DNA from 3 places in the Marinomonas algae genome. Region 3 is predicted to be linked to each of the others. Evidence: predicted binding sites of a transcription regulator. Region 3 holds the regulator's gene; each other region holds the start of a gene.
What was found. The regulator PhoB, encoded in region 3, activates phosphate uptake and scavenging genes when phosphate is short. The targets are predictions, from matches to a motif close to TGTCATANNNNTGTCANA.

Region 1 (2,204 bases), on a different contig from region 3:
GATATTATGGTTACGGTGAGCTGAGTGTCATCCATGTTATTGATGATTACAGTATTGATATTATGCTGAGAAATAACCTCAAAGCGTCCGATAATAAAGGGGCTTTGCAGGTTGGTTTTAACTTCCCTTTATGGGGGAAAACGCGAGGTTACATACAATACTTCAATGGTTATGGTCAGTCGCTGCTTGATTATAATCACCAAACACAATCTTTAGGGATTGGTATTATGCTGTCTAATTGGCTGTAATTTAATTGTCTTTGTATTGTTATTGAAAAGATTTTGTCATTGTATTGTCATTTTTTGCTTCTAAGGTGTTTATAAATCTAACCTAGGAGCTATAAAATGAAATTGAAGTTTTTACCAGTTACAACAAGTTTAGTGGCACTAACTCTTCTAACGGCTTGCGGTAATGAGTCTGTGAAAAGTGGTGACACTGCGTCTGTTGCTGAAGCGATGTCTTTAAATAATGAAGATTTATATGAAGTTCATCATGATGGTCGAATTCATATTTTTGATGACCGCGCAACATACGAAAGCTTCCTTGAAGTAGGTGAAACTTCTTTCCGTAAAGTTCATATCGGTGAAGGTCCAAAAGGTGAGACGCTTGTTTTCGGTTTAACAAACGAAGACAAGAAGAAAACATCAGGCATTGCTTCTATGGACATGTATCACGGCACATTAGAAGGCGCTACGCCTTTCTACGGTGAAATGCGCGTTGAAGGCCGTATTTTTGTTTTCTCTTCTTTGGCTGAAATGAACAACGCTCGTTTGGTTGGTGAAGTGCCATTACGTTATACAGAAATTGGCGCAGGTCCAAATGGTGAAACTGTTGTTTATGCGTTAAACAGCAGCAACAAGAGCGTGAAACCTGTTGCCATGATTGAGCAGTTCCACAAGATGAACGATCTTTAAAGAAGGTATTTACTTCAAACTTTGAGCTTGAAGTAACGCCAAATAATGCCTCGCTTTATGCGGGGCATTTTTGTTTGTGTGGTATGTCATCAAGTTGTCATTTAAGTGCCATCTAACTGACATTTTACTCGTCTATGTTTGAGAATAAGATAAACAGCGAGGTGATAGCATGAACATACTTCAGAATATACATGCATTTGATGTACAGACTTTTTACTGGTTTATGGCTCGTAAACACAGAGCAAAATTAACCAGTATTGGGCGTGCTATTTCATTCACAGCCGATGGCCCTCTTTATGCCGCTGCCGCAATCATGTTTTGGTTTGCGGGTTATGAAACTCTAGTCACTGTTTTAGCTTTTGGTTTCTTGCTTGAGCGTATTGTCTATTTTGTTTTAAAGCGTGGTTTTAAACGGAATCGTCCAGCAGATGCGCTTGATGACTTCCGTAGCTTTATTATTCCATCTGACCAGTTTTCTTTTCCATCTGGCCATACGTCAGGGGCTTTCTTTATGGCGTATTGCCTAAGTGAATGGTTCCCAAGCTTCAATGTTATTTTGTATTTTTGGGCGGCGCACGTTGGCTTGTCGCGTATTTTTCTGGGTGTGCATTTCCCAACAGACACAGTGATTGGCGCTTTATTAGGAAGTGCCTGTGCGGCCTTTATGATTGGAGTTCTGGTATGAAGATTTTATATGGCGTTCAAGGAACAGGAAATGGTCATATTACCAGAGCAAGAGCCATGGCTGCTGAAATGAATGCAGCTGGTGTAGAAGTAGACTTTATCTTCTCTGGTCGTCCGCCTGAAGATTATTTCGATATGTCGGTATTTGGCGATTATCGTACCTTTCAAGGTCTGAGCTTTGTTGCTCGCAATGGCAAGTTGGATTTATTGGCGACTTGTCGAAATGCGAATTTCTTTAAGCTCATTCGAGATATTCGTTCATTAGATCTTCGTGGTTATGATTTGGTTATTACGGATTACGAACCGATTGTTGCTTGGGCGGCAAAATTTCAAGGTATTCCTTGTATTGGGTTTGGGCATCAATACGCTTTTAAACATGACATTCCTCGTTATAAGAAGAACTTTATTGCGCAATGGATTATGTCTAATTTTGCGCCAGCTGCGATTCAGCTTGGTGCTCATTGGCATCACTTCGGTTACCCAATTTTACCGCCGTTAATTCATCATGAAGAAAGGCAAAACACGCCAGACTCTATGGACGTGCTTGTGTATTTGCCTTTTGAAAACAGCGAAGAAGTCATGGATTGGTTGGAAGGTGTGCCGGAT
Region 2 (2,204 bases), on a different contig from region 3:
ACTTACGAAGAAGTGCATTACCACGTTTAACCGCAGTGTTTAGAGCTGTTTGAGCGTCAACATCACCACTCCATACAGACTCAAGCGCTTCATCAATCACACCGCGAATCTGAACAAAATTACCTAAACGTAACCCTTTTGTATTCGCCGTCGGTGTGCCTGTTGTCATTTGAGTAACGGCAGTTTCTGTACCAAGGTTCGCATCATAGAAGCCCTGACCTTTGGTCAAGCTGTACGCCGCTTTGGTTATTGGTAAGTAACCTGAGAATTGGTGCCAATCCGCTTGAACAGAAGCACGAGATAAGTAGCTTAGGAAAGAAGCCACACCTTTGTACTCTTCTTTTGAGTGACCTTGCAGAACCCACAAAGACGCGCCGCCGATAATTGTGTTAGAAGGCTGCTTAACTTTACCTTCCCAATAAGGAAGCTCAGTCACACCAAAATCAAATTTAGCGTTACGTTTAATACCCGCATAACCAGCTGAAGATTCAGTGAACATTGCGCACTCTTCACTATAGAATTTCGCTGCGCCGTCGTTTGTACGACCAGAGTAGCTGAATATGCCATTTTTCTGCCATTCACCCATTTTCTCAACATGAGCAACTTGCAAAGGATCGTTGAACGTTAACTCTGTTTTTAAACCGCCAAAACCATTATCTAAAGAAGCAAATGGTACATTGTGACGAGCACTCAAGTTCTCTAAATGAACCCAAGACTGCCAAGCTGTTGTGAAGCCACAAGATACGCCAGACTGCTGTAATTTTTTCGCTGTCGTCTCAACTTCTTGCCAAGTTTTAGGCGCTTGAGTAATACCGGCCTTTTTGAATAGATCTTTGTTGTAGTAGAGAACAGGTGTTGAACTGTTGAATGGCATAGAAAGCATTTTGCCTTCACTGCTTGTGTAATAACCAGTAACAGCGCTCAAATAAGCGCTTTCATCGAAAGACTGACCTGCTTCACGCATTAATTCATTTACTGGGTAAATCGCGCCTTTCGCCGCCATCATACTTGCTGTACCAACTTCGAATACTTGTACGATTGCAGGTTGTTGTTTAGCTCGAAATGCCGCAATTGCCGATGTCATTGTTTCAGTGTAGCTGCCTTTATAAACAGGCTTTACGACATAAGCGTCTTGGGAATCGTTAAAACCTTGAGCAATTTCATTTACTTTTTCACCATTTGCGCCACCCATTGCATGCCACCACTCGACTTCTGTCGCAGCAAACCCTGAACCCGCAATTGACATACCTATAACAGCTGACGCTAATTTCAAATTATGCATTTCTGTGTTCCTCGCAATGAGTGTTTATTAGAAAAAAACACACTATATCGAGGATATATTTCACTTTAATGATAAATTGGTTTCATTTGAAATACACAAACAAGCTAAATGAAACCAAAAAATGAAAAATACTGAAAGGAAAAAAAGCTCTATAGCTTACGAGGAAAGTGAAAACTCTTGTTGCAAAGCCGATATCAGATTATCAAACTCGTTCTTCAAGTCATCGTTCACTTCTGAAGAAATACTACGCCCTTCTTCGAACGAGATCTCAATCTCTCTAATAAGTAGGCAAAACCTGTGGCCAGAGACTTCTAAACCTGCACCTCTTAACCTATGCGCCAAATCATCAAGGCTTTTCCAATCTTGAGACACAAACGCTTCTTGAAAGCGTTCAAATAATGACGTTGCTTCCAAAATAAATTCATTGGCAACCAGCGCCATCAGCTCACGATTGGAGGCTAGCCTGTTTTTGTAGTCTTCATAATCGAACACTTTAGTTTCAAGCATATTAAGGCAACCACTTATTTAAAATGGCGAGCAGCTTATCCTGAGAAACTGGCTTGGCCACATGATCATTCATACCAGCAGCAAAACAATCACTTTCATCTTCTTTCATTGCATTGGCACTAAGCGCAACAATCGCAACGTCCGCAGGCGTTTTACTGCCCGTCAGCTGACGAATTTGCCTCGTCGCTTCATAGCCGTCCATAACAGGCATTTGGCAATCCATAAAGATCATATCGAAAGACGTAGACTGGGCAAGCTCAACCGCTTTCTGACCATTTTCAGCAATAACAACTTCCACTCCGTATAGTTTTAATAAACCGCGCGCGACTATTTGGTTGGTTAAATTATCTTCCGCAAGCAAAACCGTCGCGCTAAATACAGGATTAGCATCTGCTTTTTCTTCCGTTTCCTGTGC
Region 3 (2,204 bases):
ATTTCCAGATAAACGCCTTCTTTTGCAGGGGATTTAATAACCAGTGGTTCCCCAAAGCGTTTCTGTGAGAAATAGCGGAAAAACTCCGGACTGCGAACGATGTTGGTGATTATCTGACCTCGATCTACAGGGCGCATCAGACCAAAGAAGTGAGCTGCAGAATTGTTCCACCACTCTAAATTGCCTTGGTTATCCGCCATAATCACGCCTTCTTTTAAGGCGGTCGTCGAGCTTTCGATTCGCGTTAATGCTTGGCGCATTCGACGTTTTGATTTACGTTGCTTTTTCTGCAAACGGTAAACGGCGTCAAAAACGTCTCCCCAAATGCCACTGGCTTCCGGAGGCGACGCCTTACTGGAATAGCGTAACCAGCTATGGAATTGATAAAGCTGGTACAGCTGCCAATACAAAGACCCTAAAACATACAGCAATAATACCCCTAATAACTGACCAATGATCAGGCCAATGACAATGCAAGCTGCAAGACCTGACAGCCAACTTAGTATGGTATTTCGCCAAATGTTTTTCATGCGGACCTTTTTGCTGAGAATCGGTAGCCTGTTCCTCGAACGGTTTGTATCAAGGAGTCGTGAGAGCTGCCAATGGCTTTGCGTAAACGACGAATATGAACATCAACGGTGCGTTCTTCTACATAGACATTACCACCCCAAACCTGATCTAGAAGTTGTGCTCTAGAGTAGGCGCGTTCTTGGTGTGTCATTAAGAATTTTAGCAATCTGTATTCCGTTGGCCCCATATCCAAAGGGCGAGCCCCTATTGTGACTCGTTGACTGATAGGGTCTAGCATTAGCCCTTCAATTTCAATCGGTTCATCAATGCCTTGAGGTGTTGCTCGGCGTAATACGGCTTTTAATCTCGCGACCAATTCACGAGGAGAGAAAGGTTTAGTGATGTAGTCATCCGCACCAACCTCTAAGCCTTGTATTTTGTTGTCTTCTTCACTTTTCGCCGTCAACATGATGACTGGAATTTCAGCCGTTGTGTTGTCTTTCTTCAAGCGACGAGTGAGTTCAATCCCACTGCCGCCAGGCATCATCCAATCAACAAGAATTAAATCTGGTCGATGGTCGACGATAATTTCGTGGGCTTGCTGAATATTTTCGGCTTCTAAATATTCATAGCCTGCCATTTCTAGAGCAATCGCGATCATTTCGCGTATTGAAGACTCGTCATCAATAATTAATACTTTTTTACCGGTCACAGGATCTACCCTCATCTCAGGAACGGTTTTATTAAAGCCGTCAAATGTGACAGTTTGGTTAAAATGTCACAACTTTGCCATATATTACAGAAAATAGCTTAAATTTAGACCAACGAAGAGGCAAAAGCCAATGCGGTTATTGTCTAGAAATGAGCGGAAGCAGGCGGCTTTAGCACGGCTCCGAGCCTGCTTAAATTGCAAATAAAATAACCCGGCACAACACACAAGAGCAATAAAATACGGCCAACCTAATCCAGCCAGTAAACCAACCCAAGTTAAGAGAGATAAAGTCAAACCTTGCAGACAAAGAATGATAAGCAGGTCGTGCTCCCCAAATAAGATGGCTGTCGATTTGATGCCGACTTTGAGGTCATCTTCGCGGTCTGTCATCGCATAATAGGTATCGTATGCGATCGTCCAGAAGCAGTTGGCAACGAACAGCATCCAAAGTATAGGGTCGCTTAAGTCTCCGCCTTGAGCACTGTACGCCATTGGTATTGCCCAAGAAAAAGCCAAACCTAGGAACAGCTGAGGTAAGTGAGTATATCGCTTCATAAAGGGATAAAGTGCAGCAAGGCCTAATCCGACAAATGACAATAAAATGGTTCGAACGTCAGTGAAAAGAACTAAAATAAAGCTTATTGCGCAAAGTGCTGCGAAAAGCGCGAGAGCTTCTTTTGCGGATACACGACCCGAAGGCAATGGTCGGTTCTTGGTACGTTCAACGCTGCCATCTACTTTTCTATCGGCATAATCATTAATTACGCAGCCAGCAGAGCGCATACTAAATACGCCCAAAATGAAAATAACAACGAGGTGCCAATCAGGCATACCATCAGAGGCGAGCCATAGCGCCCATAATGTTGGCCACATCAATAGCAAAGACCCGATAGGGCGATCGAATCGCGTTAGCTCTAGGTAAACTTTCAATTTATTCATATAAAACCAAATGGTGATTTTAGTTGGTTGATATCATCAAAGA

Region 1: ACMUMQ_RS13825 (phosphatase PAP2 family protein) is a predicted target of PhoB. The motif match lies at 999-1,016, and genes of this name have one in related genera.
Region 2: ugpB (sn-glycerol-3-phosphate ABC transporter substrate-binding protein UgpB) is a predicted target of PhoB. The motif match lies at 1,339-1,356, and genes of this name have one in related genera.

The regions. Positions count from the first base shown of each region.
Region 1 covers NZ_JBLIXK010000012.1:20,766-22,969, forward strand. The annotation lists gene ACMUMQ_RS13815 (phospholipase A) at 1-248, shown strand, start outside; gene ACMUMQ_RS13820 (hypothetical protein) at 345-914, shown strand; gene ACMUMQ_RS13825 (phosphatase PAP2 family protein) at 1,084-1,599, shown strand; gene ACMUMQ_RS13830 (MJ1255/VC2487 family glycosyltransferase) at 1,596-2,204, shown strand, end outside.
Region 2 covers NZ_JBLIXK010000003.1:4,424-6,627, reverse strand. The annotation lists gene ugpB (sn-glycerol-3-phosphate ABC transporter substrate-binding protein UgpB) at 1-1,282, opposite strand, end outside; gene ACMUMQ_RS06180 (Hpt domain-containing protein) at 1,439-1,789, opposite strand; gene ACMUMQ_RS06175 (ATP-binding protein) at 1,791-2,204, opposite strand, start outside.
Region 3 covers NZ_JBLIXK010000008.1:27,143-29,346, forward strand. The annotation lists gene phoR (phosphate regulon sensor histidine kinase PhoR) at 1-530, opposite strand, end outside; gene phoB (phosphate regulon transcriptional regulator PhoB) at 527-1,222, opposite strand; gene ubiA (4-hydroxybenzoate octaprenyltransferase) at 1,307-2,161, opposite strand; gene ACMUMQ_RS11500 (chorismate--pyruvate lyase family protein) at 2,158-2,204, opposite strand, start outside.